4 regions of the Virgibacillus sp. LDC1 genome follow, and region 1 is predicted to be linked to each of the others. Evidence: a T-box and tRNA genes for the amino acid it is inferred to sense, from the RefSeq annotation. Region 1 holds a T-box; the other regions hold tRNA genes.
The links. The T-box of region 1 lies ahead of leuS (leucine--tRNA ligase). A T-box ahead of a tRNA ligase gene usually reads a tRNA of that ligase, here a tRNA-Leu.
Positions count from the first base shown of each region.

Region 2: it encodes a tRNA-Leu, which carries the amino acid that the T-box ahead of leuS (leucine--tRNA ligase) is inferred to sense. The anticodon was not compared.
Region 3: it encodes a tRNA-Leu, which carries the amino acid that the T-box ahead of leuS (leucine--tRNA ligase) is inferred to sense. The anticodon was not compared.
Region 4: it encodes a tRNA-Leu, which carries the amino acid that the T-box ahead of leuS (leucine--tRNA ligase) is inferred to sense. The anticodon was not compared.

Region 1 is NZ_JAOXLZ010000001.1:187,317-191,640, reverse strand. It holds gene comER (late competence protein ComER) at 1-553, shown strand, start outside; gene leuS (leucine--tRNA ligase) at 534-2,975, opposite strand; T-box leader at 3,064-3,324, opposite strand; gene OHJ21_RS00875 (AraC family transcriptional regulator) at 3,365-4,246, opposite strand; gene OHJ21_RS00870 (Gfo/Idh/MocA family protein) at 4,324-4,324, opposite strand, start outside.
Region 2 is NZ_JAOXLZ010000001.1:345,827-350,150, forward strand. It holds gene OHJ21_RS01600 (MFS transporter) at 71-1,276, opposite strand; gene OHJ21_RS01605 (TetR/AcrR family transcriptional regulator) at 1,396-1,995, opposite strand; gene OHJ21_RS01610 (polysaccharide deacetylase family protein) at 2,185-2,949, opposite strand; tRNA gene OHJ21_RS01615 (tRNA-Leu) at 3,309-3,394, shown strand; gene OHJ21_RS01620 (uracil-DNA glycosylase) at 3,602-4,288, shown strand; gene OHJ21_RS01625 (hypothetical protein) at 4,308-4,324, shown strand, end outside.
Region 3 is NZ_JAOXLZ010000001.1:3,393,555-3,397,878, forward strand. It holds gene OHJ21_RS15285 (methyl-accepting chemotaxis protein) at 1-1,179, shown strand, start outside; gene OHJ21_RS15290 (divergent polysaccharide deacetylase family protein) at 1,359-2,246, opposite strand; gene OHJ21_RS15295 (DUF6944 family repetitive protein) at 2,467-2,781, opposite strand; tRNA gene OHJ21_RS15300 (tRNA-Leu) at 2,941-3,024, opposite strand; gene OHJ21_RS15305 (YhjD family protein) at 3,206-3,625, shown strand; gene OHJ21_RS15310 (carboxymuconolactone decarboxylase family protein) at 3,706-4,035, opposite strand; gene OHJ21_RS15315 (hypothetical protein) at 4,106-4,324, opposite strand.
Region 4 is NZ_JAOXLZ010000001.1:4,195,970-4,200,293, reverse strand. It holds gene OHJ21_RS18930 (FecCD family ABC transporter permease) at 1-67, shown strand, start outside; gene OHJ21_RS18925 (alpha/beta hydrolase) at 90-1,775, shown strand; gene OHJ21_RS18920 (PAS domain-containing protein) at 1,876-2,505, opposite strand; gene OHJ21_RS18915 (helix-turn-helix domain-containing protein) at 2,698-3,060, shown strand; tRNA gene OHJ21_RS18910 (tRNA-Leu) at 3,164-3,246, shown strand; gene OHJ21_RS18905 (organic hydroperoxide resistance protein) at 3,432-3,851, shown strand; gene OHJ21_RS18900 (zinc ribbon domain-containing protein) at 3,983-4,225, shown strand; gene OHJ21_RS18895 (hypothetical protein) at 4,315-4,324, shown strand, end outside.

The DNA of each region.
Region 1 (4,324 bases):
TCCGGTCCAATTGATCCATCTGGAATCATCGCTGCCCTGCAAGGTGGCGAAAATCATACCGAGCATCACCAACTTAACTGGAGGCGGAGCATCGTTATGCATGTATGGTTCCCGAATAAAAGAAGAAGACAGGCAGCTTATAGAAAGCCTCCTGTCTTATATCAGCAGGCCGCTCGAGATACTGGAATCGCACACGCGAATCACTTCCGATTTCTCCAGCTGCGGGCCTGCTTTTTTAAGTTTATTCATGGAAAAATGGATTGACGCTGCCGTTGAAATGACCGGAATCGACCGCAGGACCCTGAATGCATTAGCCGGTGAAATGCTGCTTGGCACCGGCAAGCTGCTAACGGAGGAGGGCTTCTCCCCCGAACAGCTGCAAGAGCGGGTGGCGGTTCCCGGAGGCATCACGGCCCAGGCTTTGGCACTGCTGGATTCAAACCTGGACGGATTGTTCTACCAATTGATCAAAACCACACACGACAAGTATGAGGAGGATTTGGCCAAACTGGATGCTGCCTTCGGTTTTACGATTAACCGGCCACGATATTGACCAGTTTACCCGGTACGGCAATGACTTTGCGAATACTCTTTCCTTCCAGCGCCTGCTTGACATTTGGAAGGGAGAGGCTATGTTGTTGCATGGCTTCTTGGTCCATGTCTTTCGAGATTTTGGCACGTTCTACGATTTTGCCGTTAACTTGAACGACAATCTCAACTTCGGCCTCTACAGTCCAAGCCTCGTCGTACTCCGGCCATGGCACGTAGGTTACGCTCTCCGTGTAGCCTAAACGGCTCCACAGCTCTTCAGCCAGGTGAGGGGCCAGCGGGGAAAGCAGCTGAACAAAGTTCTCCATCGCTTTGCGCGGAAGCTCTTCCGTCTTGTATCCCTCGTTGATGAATACCATCAGCTGGCTGATCGCTGTGTTAAAGCGCATATGCTCAAAGTCTTCCGTTACTTTCTTAATCGTTTTGTGCAGCGTACGTTTGAATTCGTCCGTACCCTCGCCTTCCACGATTTTAGGGTTCAATTGACCGTCGTCCCCGATGAACAGACGCCATACCCGGGAGAGGAAACGATGTGTTCCTTCAACGCCGTTGGTGTTCCATGGTTTGGTCGCTTCCAGCGGCCCCATGAACATCTCGTACACGCGCAGCGTGTCGGCACCGTATTCGTTCACAATATCATCCGGATTGATGACATTGCCGCGGGACTTACTCATTTTCTCATTATTGTTGCCCAGGATCATACCCTGATTGACCAGCTTCTGGAAAGGCTCCTTCGTATCGACAACGCCCAGGTCATACAATACTTTGTGCCAGAAGCGCGCATACAGCAAATGAAGCACCGCATGCTCCACACCACCGATGTAGAGGTCAACCGGCAGCCATTCCTTCTGCTTCTCCTTAGAGCACAATTCATCATTATTACGGGGATCGATGTAACGCAGGTAGTACCAGCAGCTGCCAGCCCATTGCGGCATCGTATTGGTCTCGCGGCGGGCTTTCATGCCGGTTTCGGGATCTACCGTTTCCACCCACTCCGTAACGTTAGCCAGCGGCGATTCGCCGGTACCGGAAGGTTTAATCTGATCCACATCCGGCAGCAGTAATGGAAGCTGATCCTCAGGCACGGTCTTCATCGTTCCGTCTTCCAAATGCAGAATCGGAATCGGCTCACCCCAGTAGCGTTGACGGCTGAACAGCCAGTCGCGCAGACGGTAAGTTACCTTCTTTTTGCCCTTGCCCTCTTTTTCCAGCCATTCATTCATCGCCTGGATAGCCGCTTCATTGTCCAACCCGTTCAAGAAGCCGGAATTCACATGCGCGCCACTGCCGCTGTATGCTTCCTCCTCGACATTTCCACCCTGAACGACTTCAATAATCGGAAGACCGAATTGCTTCGCGAACTCCCAGTCGCGGCTGTCATGACCCGGAACCGCCATGATGGCCCCCGTTCCGTAGCCGGCAAGCACATAATCCGCGATCCAGATCGGCACCTTAGCGCCGTTTACCGGATTGATGGCGTATGCACCCGTAAATACACCGGTTTTATCCTTGGCCAAATCCGTCCGCTCCAAGTCGCTTTTACGGGCTGCTTGATCTTGATAAGCCTTGACGGCTTCACGCTGATCGGCTGGCGTAATTTTATCGACGAGGTCATGCTCCGGCGCCAGGACGCAGTAGGTTGCCCCGAACAGCGTATCCGGACGGGTTGTGAACACCTCCAGATGACCATCGTAACCTTCGATGTCAAAACAGACCTCAGCGCCTGTGGATTTGCCGATCCAGTTGCGCTGCATATCCTTCAGGCTTTCGCTCCAGTCCAGTTCATCCAGATCCTCAAGCAGACGATCCGCATATTCGGTAATACGCAGAATCCATTGGCGCATCGGTTTACGTACGACCGGATGGCCTCCGCGTTCGCTCTTGCCGTCGATGACCTCTTCGTTCGCAAGCACGGTACCGAGCGCTTCGCACCAGTTCACCGGCACTTCAGCCACATAGGCAAGACCGCGCTTATAGAGCTGGATAAAGATCCACTGGGTCCATTTATAATATTCCGGATCGGTTGTGCTGATCTCACGGTCCCAATCATACGAGAAGCCGAGAGATTTGATCTGGCGGCGGAACGTATCAATATTCTGCACGGTAAACTCGCGAGGATGTTTGCCTGTATCCATTGCATACTGCTCCGCTGGCAGACCGAAAGCATCCCATCCCATAGGATGAAGCACGTTGTATCCGCGCATCCGCTTGTAACGGGACACGATGTCAGTCGCTGTATACCCCTCCGGATGTCCTACATGCAAGCCTGCGCCTGATGGGTACGGAAACATATCCAGTGCGTAAAATTTCGGTTTGGATGATGAATCTTCCGTTTTAAAGGTTTTGTTCTCATCCCAGTATTGCTGCCATTTCGGTTCGATGGCCTGCGGCTGGTAGCCGTGGCCGGTTGGTTGATTGTCCGTCATACTTCATTGCTCCTCCTTCACAGTCGAGAGACAAGGCCTATGCCATTGCCCAAAAAACAAAAAAACCTCATCATCCATAGCGCTGATCGCTAGGGACGAGAGGTTTGATTCCCGTGGTACCACCCTAGTTAGCCAAAGGCATGCTTTGCCTTTCACTCCCTTTGCATCCTTATCGCGGATGAGACGACGGTGCTTCAGCGGCCGAATCTGCCGGAATACAGCCCTCCAGCGGCCGGGTTAACACCATTGCTCCGAGGCGAGTTCATCCCTATCGTCAACCGGTTTTCACCAGACACCGGCTCTCTGCATGATCGAAAGTGGAACGATTGATCCTCATCATCGCGTTCATATTACCGTTTTAATGTGGCTATTATACCCAAAAAGTCCGATCAAGTCAACGGAAGCTCTTCACCGTTTCTGCGATAATATTCCGGCGTCGTCCCGACCATGGCCTTGAACATCCGGCTGAAATGAGCCAAATGCTTGAAACCTGATGCCTGGCTGATTTCCGTGATGCTGAGATGCGGGTGGAGCCTGAGCAAAATTTTAGCTTGGTTAATCCGCCGGTGATACAAATATTTAAACACCGTCGTTCCGGTAACCTCCTTAAACAAGGAGGATAAATAGTGTTTCGTAATATGCATATCGCGGGCGATTCGCTCCAGCGTCAGATCATGCATGTAGTTTTCCTCGACAAACGATACGACATGCTGGACATGCCGCTCTTTCTCGGAGATGGAGTCCTGATCCTGCACAGCGTCCTGGCACCAGTCCGCGATGACGTACATCATCTCCTGAATACGCAAGGTCATCCGCTCCTGGCGAAAACCGGTCGTGGATGCCGAGAGACGATGTATATCGGCCAGCATCCCTTCGAATTCGTCACGGTTTGCCCCTGTCAGTGTCATGCGATGATTACGCAGCGTTTCGAAGGGGTCCAGCAATATCGATCTGGCCGTCTCCGAAAGCCCCTTGCAAATCCAGGCAGGATCGAAATGCAGAATGCTTCTGACGTATCTGGAATCAGGCTCTACATTCGGACAATGGAGCGTGAGCCCGTTCATCAGGAGCAGATCCCCCGGCTTCAGGGCAAAAATGGAATCACCGATCAAATAAGTGCAGCGTCCTTCGTGAAAGTAATAAATCTCATAAAAAGCATGCGAATGAAACTGCCCGCCCGACAACGGCCGTTCATTGTAATAGATCAGATCAAACGGCGCTTGCAGCTGCATGCGATCAAATCCCGGCATCATATGGGAAGATGAGGTCATCTAGAGAATCGCCCCTTTAGCGATTTTGGAGTTATATAACCCTCAACGTAACGGGGTTTTCTCTATTATATATGATTT
Region 2 (4,324 bases), 160 kb from region 1:
CGCCAGAAGCTTACGGCGGGGTCTTGCTCAATGATTGGCTGTAAACGTTGAGGAAGGCCGTTACCCTTCGTCAACGCTCATTCATGACGGCTTCCGTAGCCGCCCAGGCTCTGCCGGCGCGCATGGCCAGGAAGAAGCAGAGGATGAGGACGATGGACGCGGAAATGTAGGGAAAGTTGATGTCCACATCAAACAGGTACCCTGCCACCAGCGGTCCGGCAATATTCCCCAGACTGGTGTAGGCCGAGTTCAAGCCGGCCACGTAGCCCTGCTGATCCTTCGCCAGTTTGGACATTTGCGTACCGATGGCGGGACGCAGGATGTCGATCGACAGGAAGACCAGGAAGGTAACGAGGAATATCAGCCAGTATTTATGCACAAACAGGGTTAACAGGATACAGATCCCCGCGGTAAGCAAACTGAGTGTAATGACTCTTTTCTCACCGAACCGGTTCAGGATCCAACCGAATATCGTCGCTTGCACGACGGCACCCGCAATCGATCCGAACGTGATGATCATGGCAATATCTTTAGGGGTGAACCCGAATTTATGATCTACAAACAGGCCGAACACCGTTTCGTAATTGGCAAGACCGAACGAGAGCACAAATACAATAATCAAACTCAGGAAATAAGGTTCCCTGAAAGAACGCACCAGCTGGACAGCCAGGCTCTCCTTCTTCCGTCCCAGTACGGTAGGTGCTTCCTGCTTGGCGGATGATTCCGGAAGCAGCAGCAGTGTGACCAGCGCAGCAATTCCTCCCGCAACGGCCGCGGCGTAGAAAGGAACGCGAATGCCAAATTCGGCGATAAATCCACCGATGCCCGGTCCGATGATGAAGCCTGTCGTAATCGCAGCATTAATGAACCCCATACCCCTGGCGCGTTCCTCATTCGAAGTCACATCAGCCGTGTAGGCCATGACAGCGGGCATAATCAGTGCAGCGCCGATTCCGCCCAGCATTCTCGAGGCGAACAAGAGCGGCGGTGTGCTGGCAGCTCCGAACAACCATTCCGATACGGCGAACACAATCATGCCGGAGATGATGATTTTTTTACGTCCGATGGTGTCGGACAATCTTCCCGCAAGTGGCGAGAATAACAGCTGTGTTAATGAAAAAGCGGCAACGAGCATACCTACCGTGCTTCCGCTAATATGCAGTTCCGTCATATAGGTTGGCATAATAGGTATGACGAGCCCGATCCCGGTGAAGACTAGAAATATATTGAACATGAGGAGCAGAATGGCTCCATTGTTTCGCATCAGTAATGACATGATGATTCCTCCAAAAATAAAAGACGATTTAATAAGGCCATGATGAAAATGATCGTCATTCGATTGATTATATACTGAACGTTCGGTTTATAATAGAGCATGAAAAAGGGGCCAGTTTTTCATGATTTCTTTTCAATGCCATGCAGAAATACTTTGATGGCGGCATGATAAAGGGAAAGGGCATTTTCCACCTTAGTTATACGGGACATCTGGCTTAAGCCAACAATGAGGCTCTCAAAGATGACGGACAGCTGCTCCACATTATGATTCTCAAACTCCCCGCGATCCATCCCTTGCTGCAGCAATTTCTGATTGAATTCCAAATGGCTCCGGATAATCTGGACGATTCGTTGCTCTACTTCCTCGGTAACAGCTCCATTGCTGTTCATAAATTCATCAAGTGCCTTGGAGAAGGGGTGGTTCAGATCATCAAACACCAATTGTTCGGCTATTCCGTACAGCTTGTCGACGGTGGTGGTGTAATGCTGCTCTTTACTGTTCCATTTCTGTTCCCACTCGAGGTCCCATTCCTCGATCAGATACAGAAACAGCCCTTCCTTGCTCTTAAAATGATAATAGATATTCCCTTTGCTGCTTCCGGTGGCTTCAACGATCTCCTCTATAGACGTTGATTTGTAACCCTTCTGCATAAAAAGCGCCTTGGCGGCTTCGGCTATGCGTCGCTTGGTATCTTCGGTTTGTTGTTGTTTTTTGTTCACGCATGCACCCCCTCATAACCCTCGGCCATATTCAAAATTTATATACTGAACGTTCGTTCTGTATCTTATCAGATGAAATTGATAAGTTCAAGAGAAAATTGGACTGTGTGTTTTCGGATCCAGCAGCTTCAAAAAATAACCGTTACCATTAGGAGGCAGCGGTTATTGCAGAACGTGGCATCTGTTTCATTAATGGTTAACTTCAATGAACTTACGCGTTTTCTCGTGATAGGAGAGCAGCTCCGAAACGGTCACAAACTCGTAGCCTCTCTTTTGCAGCTCCGGTAAAATCACTTTGAGAGCCTCTACCGTCTGTGTACTGCTTGGCACAAAGTCGTGCATCAGTACGATGTCTCCATTGTGAGCATTATCCAGCACTTTTTTGACAATCCGGTTAACGCCGGGCTTTCGCCAGTCCAGCGTGTCCTGGTGCCATGACCATAATACGGTCAGCATACCGAAATCCTTGCTCGTTCGAACAATCGCTTCATTATAGCTGCCTCCGGGTGGACGAAAGAGAGCGGTTCGAATGCCGGTTGCATGAAAGATTGCATCCTGCGTCCGGTTCAGTTCGCTCGTTAACTTGCTGACGTCAATATTGTGAAAGGGAGGATGGGAGTAAGAGTGATTGCCGATCTCATGTCCTTCATGCAGCTCTCGCGCTACGATCTCAGGGTGTTTCTCCACCCGGCTGCCAACAACGAAGAAGGTGGCCTTGGCGTTATATTGCTGTAACAGATCCAGAATTTGAACGGTATTCTGCTCGTCCGGGCCATCGTCAAAGGTAAGGGCAATTACCTTGTTGTGTGTGGGGACTTCCCATACAATCTCGCCGCGTTCTTCATAATAACCCCTGCCTTTGGAAGTGGATGGCGCACGCTCGGCGTTGACAACATTCGGGTAGCAAAGGGAGGCGGAGATAGCGAACAATATGATGGTTGAGAGTTTTTTCATGGTGGGCGGTATCCTTTTCTCTGCTGTTCTAGTCTTCGCATATGACAATGCAAGCCTATTTATCATTTGGTGATAACGGTAAAATTATTCTTTATGACAAACTGAAGCATTTGAATCGATGAATTAGAGCGGCTGCTCGAAGCAATCGAGAATGAGGCCTAGATGGGGGTGATGCGAAAAATTATGAGTTTCATATATTGACATCATATGGTTGGACATGGTATTATCAATTTTGTCGCTAAGACGAAATGTGCACACCTAGATATCGGAATGAGATCGCAACCTATTGCGAATTCGACGCGTACCTTAGGCTATGGAAGTGAACGTGAACGACGCTAGGAACATGCGCGGATAAATATGCCGGGGTGGCGGAATTGGCAGACGCACAGGACTTAAAATCCTGCGGTAGGTGACTACCGTACGGGTTCGACCCCCGTCCTCGGCATTATAACAGCGTCTGGTAAGATGCAAAATAAGTCGGCCCCCGTATGGGTGCCGGCTTATTTTTTAAATCGACACAAGGTCAATTCATGATGAGTGTTGTTATTGGATTCAAAATGAACGGAAGTTGTAATGGTGTTCCGATTATAGAAATCGCATTCTTTTATGATTCCATGCTGGCCTGTGTGAGGAGGAGAGAGGAGACATGCGGATGTTTAACAATGATTGGGACCTTATTCTGCAGGGAGAAATGGATAAGCCTTATTTTCAAGATTTGATGGAACGGGTGGACGAGGAATACCGGCGCAGCACGGTGTATCCCCCCAAGGAAGATATATTTCGGGCTCTTCAGCAAACATCGTACCAATCAACCAAAGTCGTTATTTTGGGACAAGACCCGTATCACGGTCGTAGGCAGGCACAGGGACTGAGCTTTTCCGTCTCGCCCGGGGTTGCGATTCCTCCATCTTTACGAAATATACATAAGGAGCTTGCTTCGGATCTGGGAATCTCGATTCCCCATCACGGCTCCTTACAATCGTGGGCGGATCAAGGAGTCTTGCTTCTCAATGCAGTGCTTACGGTTCGCGAAAGCGAGCCGAACTCGCATAAAGGGATCGGGTGGGAGAAATTCACCGACACGGTCATTACGAAACTGAATGAACGTGATCAGCCAATGGTTTTTATATTATGGGGAAGTTACGCACAGAAGAAAGGTTCCTTCATAGACCGAAGCCGGCACAAGGTGCTTGAGTCCAGTCATCCGAGTCCGTTTGCAGCACATAAAGGATTCTTCGGTAGTCGTCCATTTTCAGCATCGAATGCTTTTTTAATGCAAAAGGGTATGGATCCGGTGAATTGGGACATCCCGAGCACACCGGGCGATGGAGATGAATAATCCGCGAGAGGTGACCTTCATGAAGCATTGGATTGG
Region 3 (4,324 bases), 3.2 Mb from region 1:
ACCCTTTTGTCCAGTATTCTGATCGCTCTCATTGTTTATGTTGCTGCTGCTTATGGGTCACCTGCATTCGCCGCAATTGTAGGAGGATTCGCCTGCTTGGTCTCTGGCCTTCTTACCTCTTCCCTGGTCGGCCGTAAAGAAATCGGGCGCTTCGCAGATCGTCTTCGCAACCTCAGCCGGTTCATCCGCATGAATGCCGAAGGCAGCGGCGATTTGACGCAGAGGCTGGATATTCACCGATTCGATCAGGACGAAACGCGCGAATTAGCCAAATGGATCAATAATATGATCGACTCCCTGGAAAGCATCATGATGCAGGTGAAATTAACGGCAGGCGATGTTTCCGCCAGCCAACTGGTCATGAATGACACAACGGCCGTCACCGTTACCTCCGCACAGCGTGTCAGTGGCAACATTAGCGAGATGATTCGCAGCATGCGCAGCCAGCTGCAGGATATCGATGCGGTGAAGGAAAGCGCGGAACAGATGCGGGAGACCCTACGCCAGCTGGAACGGCAAGCGAATCAACAGATTGATGTAGCCAAGAATGAAGTGGTCCGTATCGGAGACAAGATGTCACATATCTCCTCAAAAGTCGAGGAAACGAATCAGACGATCCGGAATTTCATGGGAACCGTTCAGGAGGTCACCGGCGTGCTGCACGCCATCGAGCAAATATCCTCCCAAACCCATTTACTGGCCCTGAATGCTTCGATTGAGGCGGCGCGGGTCGGAGAACACGGACAAGGATTTGCCGTGGTTGCTAGCGAAATCCGGAAGCTGTCCGAACTGACCAGACATTCCACAGAAGAGGTCCATCGAATTATCAGCCATATCTATAAAGACGCCCAGCAAGCCGTGCTATCAATGAAGGAAGGTACCAAGGTCGTGCAAGAAGGGAATCTGCTGGTTTCCGCCGCCTCCGAGTTGCTCGCCGCCGCTGCCGAGGATGATCTGCGAAAGCATCAGGCTGTTGATAAAGTGGTACAGCTCATGGAGAAAATTGCATCGGTCAGCAAGGAGAACCGGAAGATTTCCAAGGATGTGGAGAGCAAGGTACAGGAGCTTACACAGGAAATCGAAAGCGTAAGGTACACTTCCGGCAATGTTGAAGTTATTGCAAAATCCATGCAGCAGCTGGTAGGACAATTCAAGCTCACCGATTCCCGTATCCGATAAATTGAATGCACCTCAACATAAGTACAGCCTTCCATATAGGGATCCGAATCACCGGGGCCTTGTATGGAAGGCTATTGTTTTTTATGGCCGTGCAGGGAGTGGGCTGACCATTGCCCGATAACCTTTTACCGTCCAGTTACTCACAATGCCATTACATTGCCATCGGTTCTGCAATTGCGCTAATGCGCACGAAGCGGATCAGGCCTCCAGCTTGAATGCTCTCTGACCAGATCGCTGATACCGACAAACTCCACCTTTGTCTGCAGTTTCGGAATGGTTCCTTTCAGTGCTTCTGCCGTTCGCGTTCCATATTTGCCGACATGGCCAATGGCAATGCAGGATGTTCTCTCTTCCGCATGCTGTGCCGCAGTCTGCAGCTGCTTGCTCACGTGCTGAACGGTATGAACATCATCCAGGAATATGTCATTGGCGATGGACGGCATCCCCTTCTCCGCTGCCAATTTGCCAACCACGCTGCGGTAGTTTGTCTTGCTGTCGATAAAGAACAACCCTCTCTCCCTGCATACTTCGAGTACAATGGACATGACCCGCTCATCCCCGGTAACCTTGGAGCCCATATGATTATTAATCCCTACGGCGTAAGGGACCGAATCGATTGCCTCTTCCATGCGTTTACGAATCTCCTCATCGGTGAGCGAACTCAGAATGGCACCCGGTCCAAGCCAGGAAGATCGTCCTTGCTTTGGCTCCATGGGCATATGGATAATGACGTCATGGCCTTGACGATGCGCGGCTTCGGCGTCCTTCACGCTTGTCGACAAAAAAGGCATCACGGCGACCGTGATCTTGACAGGCAGATTGAGCATTTCCTGAGTCCCTTTCTGATCATTGCCAAAATCATCGATGATGACGGCTAACTTTTTAACTTTCGCTTCTTGACCATGCCTGCTGCTCCCGGATTCTTTGTGCATCTCTTTTGTTTCTTGATGATGAGAAGCTGCCGCTGGGATCCTCATCACTCCCGCCCCATATCCGATCTGACCTGCGTTCACGAGGATCCATATCACACACAGCAAGATAGCCGATTTTTTATATACGTTCCGCATGGTTACTCCCCTTTCCATTCATTTTCATGCTAATGTACACCTAACCGTATTGTTTGAGAAAAGGTATGCAAATATGTAAGCAAGGTGCATTCAGCATAGACACACAACCTTTTTACTAAGAAATAAAAACAAGACACTTCCCGTCGCCGGAAAACGTCTTGTTTCATATTCCTTATTGATTCGGTTCAGCTCCCCTTCAAAAAGTAAAAAGCATCGTCATTCAGGAATCTCTCGCTCCCGCAATGACCTGCAGCGCATTTCCGACGGATTGCAGAAGATTGCCGGCCACCGTCAAATCGTTGGCTTTCTTATTCGCAGCCGTGCCCCGCAGCTCCGCGGTAATTTTAGCCTGAGCGGCGTTGGCTATCGACTGCATCGCATTTCCAAGGATGGAGAGCCGTTGACCTTCATCCTGCTGCTTCCTTCTTTTGGACAACATTTTCGTTTGACCAAGCGCGGCAATATTCGTCCCCAATGCTTGCAGCCAAGCATAGGCCGCGAGCTGCTCCTGAGGATCCAATGACTTAGCTGGCAAGGCAATCCCTTCTTTCAACTATCCATATATTTCATTATTTAATATAATACGCGCATCATTTATTTTGGTTAAAGTCTTACATCCCGCCCCTTCCAAATCTAAACACAAAAGAAGCTCGTAAACTGCTAAAAAGCAAGTTTACGAGCTTCTTTAGAAGAATGCGGTCGAGAGGACTCGAACCTCCACGGGGGTTAGCCCACACGGACCTGAACCGTGCGCGTCTGCCAATTCCGCCACGACCGCGTATCATGTTCATCGCTTATAGGAGACAAGTCCTTATCAGCGGCGACAAGATATATAATATCACGCCATGTGAATCGAGTCAACATTTTTTTTGAACTTGATTAAAAACCTGTTTTTCGGTTAAAATAAGAACATAAGTTCTCATTCAATGACCATTTTCTATATAAAGGCGGTGATGTTGATGGCCATACCGGCTGTTACGACGGAGGAACGAGCATTGATCAAAAGTTACCTGCTGCTGATGTGCATCCATAAGGTGTTTGAAAGGGATTGCCGAATCATTCAGGAGAGCGGTGTCTTCAAGAGCCCTCAATTGTATGTAGAGGTTGTGGGGAACGGGGCCAAGCGGGCTGCTGTGCTTCTTCGTGAGGTGAAGCAAGAATTTACCAAGCGGGCGATCAAGGTGTATGATATCGGGCAAAACCAGGAAGGAATCCAGGCGCGATATGCATGTCGGGGTTACATTGGTTCGATGAACATTCTATGGCCATCCTTCCGTGAGGAGATGATGGACCGCATGCGAGCCTATCTTGGACTGGTCTCGCCCGAGACCGAGTCCTCTGAGCAAGCCCATCCTCCTGCAGCTGTTTCCGCCCGCTAAATCGCTGCCCCTTAAACAGAGAATAACCGTCTCCCCCTGAACAAGATTGCTCCGGTGAGACGGTTATTGGTGATCGCGAATCAATGAAGATTATGCTGCACGCGGGTCAGTCCCTGCGAGAGAGCATGTCCCGCACTGGCGGCAGACGCCACGGCTACAGCCTCCATAATCTGCGCATCCGAGGCTCCCTTCGCACGAGCTTCCTCCATATGATAGAAGGTACACAGCTCATTATTGGCAAACAGTCCGATCCCGAGTGCGATCAGCTGCTTCGTTCGTTCATCCAGCTCGCCATCCTGAAAGCAGACGCGGGTGAACTGATGATACGCCTCTGCCATATCCGGCATGCTCTGCTTCAAATTCAGAATTTCATTCTTATAAGCCGAAACCTTGTCATTGGACATTTCCATAACCTAAAGCACCTCTTCCACAAAAAATTTGATGCGAGGTTAAGTTGTCCGACGAGTGCGAGATCTATGCCTACTCTTCGATCGGGCTTACTCTTGGATCTTTTTTAAGCTGGTAGCTGTAGCGGCGATCCAGTTTAACGACCCGCCGGTTTCTGCGGCGTATAATGACCTGCTCGGGGTCCCAGGCTACGACAAAGCCTATAATATCATTGGTCTCCAAGCCATCCCGCACAACCCGGACCAATTCGCCGGAGAGCCTAAGCTCATCAAGTCTTTCATCGCTAATCAT
Region 4 (4,324 bases), 4.0 Mb from region 1:
AGGCATTGTGGTGTCCGTGATCGGGGTACCGTATTTTATCTATCTATTAATTCGCATGAGAAAATAAAAGCAGCTTTCGGGAGGATCACATGAATCGTTATCAACAGCTGGTGGTTGAGGACAGGGAACTCATACTGTATTTACCTCCTTCTTATCATGAGTCGGACCGTTCCTATCCTGTTGCCTATGTACAGGATCAAGGAGATATGTTCACGGACTGTCTCAACTATCTGAACCATCTGTTTGCAGCAGGCCAACTCGTCGAGGTCATCCTGGTCGGGATATCGTCAACAAATCGGAACCGTGAGTATACGCCTTGGCCAGCCGAGCCGCTGCTGGAGGGCAATCCGCCTTTCGGCGGGGAGGGCAGAGCTTATGTCGATGAGGTTGCGGATGTCATCAAGGCATACATAGACAGACATTACCGTACACTCGCAGCCCCCGAGCATACAGCCATCATTGGCGGTTCCTTTGGCGGTTTGATCTCGATGTTCGCGGGGTATTGGCGGGCCGAGACCTTCGGACGGATCGGGATGCTGTCGGCTTCGTTATGGTATGACGGGGTTATGGATTACATCAGGGAGCAGGGGGAATTGCCTGCCGGGCTGAGGGTGTATATGTCCGTTGGACAGTTGGAAGGTGCATATAAGGAAAATGCGCAGAAACATATGTATCCGAATAACGTCGAGGCCCATCGATTCTGGATGGAACAAGGGGTGAGCCCCGAGCGGCTCCAGTTGGCGGTAGATCCTGATGGGACCCATGATCCCATCTTTATGGCCAGAAGATTTCCGGATGCGCTGCGGTGGTTGTTCGTCAAGGAAGAATATGACCAAGAATCTGAGATGGCACGAGCTCAGCATGAGGGTATTATGGGTAACCACGAAAAGGGCGAAAAGCACGAAAAGGATGAAGAGCACGATAACCGCGATGACCATAACCATGATAACCACAATAATCTCGATAACTGCAATAACCACGAAAAGGATCCACTGTTTTGCATACCGGGAACGGTGACATGGTCCATGCAATCCGACGTCACAGGCCGTGAATACCGTATTTTCATTGCCGAACCGATGGGGCCGCCACCCGAAGGGGGGTATCCTGTGTTATATTCGCTGGATGCCAATGCGACCTTCGGATCGCTTGCAGAGGCAATCCGGCTGCAATCCCGGACGCCTCGGGGCATTCCTTCGGCGCTTATTGTCGGGATCGGCTTTGACAGTGACAGTCCCATCGTGAGCAGTGAGCGTTTTTATAACTTTACTGAATATGCTGAAGACCATGAACTGCCGGTCCGTCCTAACGGATTGGATTGGCCGGAAACAGGCGGCGTCGAAGCATTCCTTACGTTTATCGAGCAGCAGCTGAAGCCGGCCGTGGAGCGGCAATACGAGGTGAACCGTTCAAAGCAGGCGCTGTTCGGGCACTCGCTCGGTGGTTATTTTACCTTGTATACCTTATTCACCAGACCGGAGACCTTTTCGCGGTATATTGCGGCCTGTCCCTCGGTGTGGTGGAAGAACTACGTGCTGTACAAACGATGGGAAGAGGGAAAAACCCGTTTACAGCAGAGTGGACAGCGCAAACAGCTGCGTCTGTACGTGGGAGCCGAGGAGAAGCCGTCCATGGTTCAAGACGCCAGGGAGCTCTATGCATTCCTCAAAGGGCATGATGAGCTGCTGGAGACTACGTTTAATGAAGTTGAGGGAGAAGGCCACGTCTCGGTACTGCCTGCTCTGATAAGCCCTCTGCTTCGTTTTGTGAACGCGTAATATGAGAATGATGCGTTAAGCATGAATAAGCAGCCTCATATCCGTGATAAAGCCGGATATTGAAGCTGCTTATTTCGTGTTGTTGTATGTAGGCAGAGAGTTAATCGAGTAATTCCGGATCATCAAGGATGGATGAGTACTTGGGGTATAATCTGCGAATGCAATCCGGACAGATGTCGTGGGTGAATTCAATGGGGAGGCGGCTCTCCAAATAGCTCTCCACGGGCTCCCATTCTTCCGCGTGGTGAACGTATTTGCATACGGCGCAGATGGGAATATGCCCGGGAAGGGGAAAACTGTGAGCCAGCGCTTGTTCCAGCAGCAGTTCCTTACGTTTGAACTTCGTAATATCCGTAAATGATATCATAGCTCCGTGAATACGACGGTCCTTGTTGATAAGCAGCGGCAGTACCTCACATAACACCCAATTCTCTTGGCCGTTCCATGGCACTGCATATTCAAAGGAATAATCAGGCTGCTTACCCAGCATAACATCTCTTACGGAGGGCACATCCAGCTCATGGAAAAAATGATCGAATGAAGCCAAACTCAAGGGCTGGGAAGCGATATTAAAAAAAGATGCCCCCTGCCATCCAAACTCAGGGGAAACACCATATCTTTCGGCCATGGTAATGAGTGGATCGTTAATTTTGTCTATGATGCCATCCGGCGTAATGATCATCAATCCTTTATTCAAGGAATGAACCGCATTATTCCAAGATGTGATCATGGTATCGTAGGGCAAATGACTCGCTCCTCGTACTGAATAGACTCATGAGTAAAAGATACAACGAACAATGAGTACTATGGTATAATTTAGGCAATATATATTTGATTATACACGTAATTAAGTGGTTTTGCAAGAGAAAAATACGTACATAAGTAATTTTCTTTCAAAGAGAACTAGGAAGGCGGTTGTTTGATGCAATCTATTTACCAACGAATCGAACATCTCATAGAAAGCCGAGGTATGACCAAGAAGGCGTTTTGTGAAACCCTCGGAATCAGCACAGGAAATTTTGGTGATTGGAAGAGGGGGAAAACAACGCCGAGCACGAATAAATTGATTGAGATTGCAGCATTCTTTTCCGTAAGCTTGGACTGGTTGATTATTGGCAAGGGCAACCCTACCCGAGTCAGGGAAGCGCGTGGGGAGTATGGAGTGGATGCGGAATCGTCCGATCTTCCCTTCATGTCCGGATTGGCAGAGAATGAGAAGGAGTTTATCCGTGAATATATCGAGTTCTCAGCATACCGGAAGGAAAAGCGAAACGACAAGACTTAGCAGCTCATACGCCTAAGCCCATGATCCACAATTTGGTTCTTTACTTTTGTATGATGGAACAGTATAATAGGGAATGTTCGCTACAGAACATCCCTTACAACATGCGGTAGTGGTGGAATGGCAGACACGCTATCTTGAGGGGGTAGTGGGTGTATACCCGTGGAGGTTCGAGTCCTCTCTACCGCATACTTCATAAAGAAGCTGTTTATCAGGAGGAATTCTTCCATTGATAAACAGCTTTTTTTATTTGCTTTGCGAGTCGGGACATGCTGTTTCTTTTGCGAGTTGGCCTATTTATCGTTTCAATTTGTGCTGCAAGTTTAAAGAGTACATGTAGAGATCATAATAGGGCATGAAGGAGATGAACGAGCATGAAACCATTATACACAGCAGATGTAAAAGTCATTGGAGGGCGCGAAGGCTCTGTCGAATCTACGGATGGGGTTCTTAATCACAAATTAAGCATGCCGAAGGAGCTTGGAGGACCGGGCGGTGACGGAACCAATCCGGAGCAGCTGTTTGCGGCCGGCTATGGCGCCTGTTACGAAAGCGCTCTGGCTAATATCGCCCGTAAAGAGGGCGTCGAGCTCAAGGACGTTGTGATCCACTCCCAGGTCATGATCGGAAAGGACGAAGGCGCTGACGGCTTTAAGCTTGCGGTGAAGCTGAAGATCGAAATGCCGGGAATCGAACGAAGCCAGGCGGAGGACCTCGCGAAGAAGGCGCATGCGTTCTGCCCTTATTCCAAGGCAACCCGAGGCAACATCGACGTGGAGTTAAGCGTAAGCTAACCATAAAGGAATTCGGATGGTCCTCTGAAATGGAGGGCCATCCTTTTTTGTCGGCTTACGCGGAATATGAAACTTTTTACATGATACTCCGTATTTCAGTTAAAGCTATGAATTGGAAAGGGGCGCTTAAGATGAGTATTGAACAAATGATAGAGGAACGGTTTGTATGCAGCAAATGCGGAGGGAATCACTGCCAGACAAAAGAGGTCTCGATGTCAGGGGCCGGGCTGAGCAAGATGTTTGATATTCAGCACAATCATTTCCTATTTGTTTCCTGCACGAACTGCGGATATGTGGAAGTGTTCAACCCGGATATATTAGAAGGTAAAAAGAGGGGGCAGCTTGGCTCGATCCTGGATGTGTTCTTCGGTTGACATCACCCCTAAAATTCTTTAATATGACTAAGTACCAGAAAGTACAAACCAGTCATAGGGAATTTAAATAAAATAAACGGGTGATGAACATGCCATACA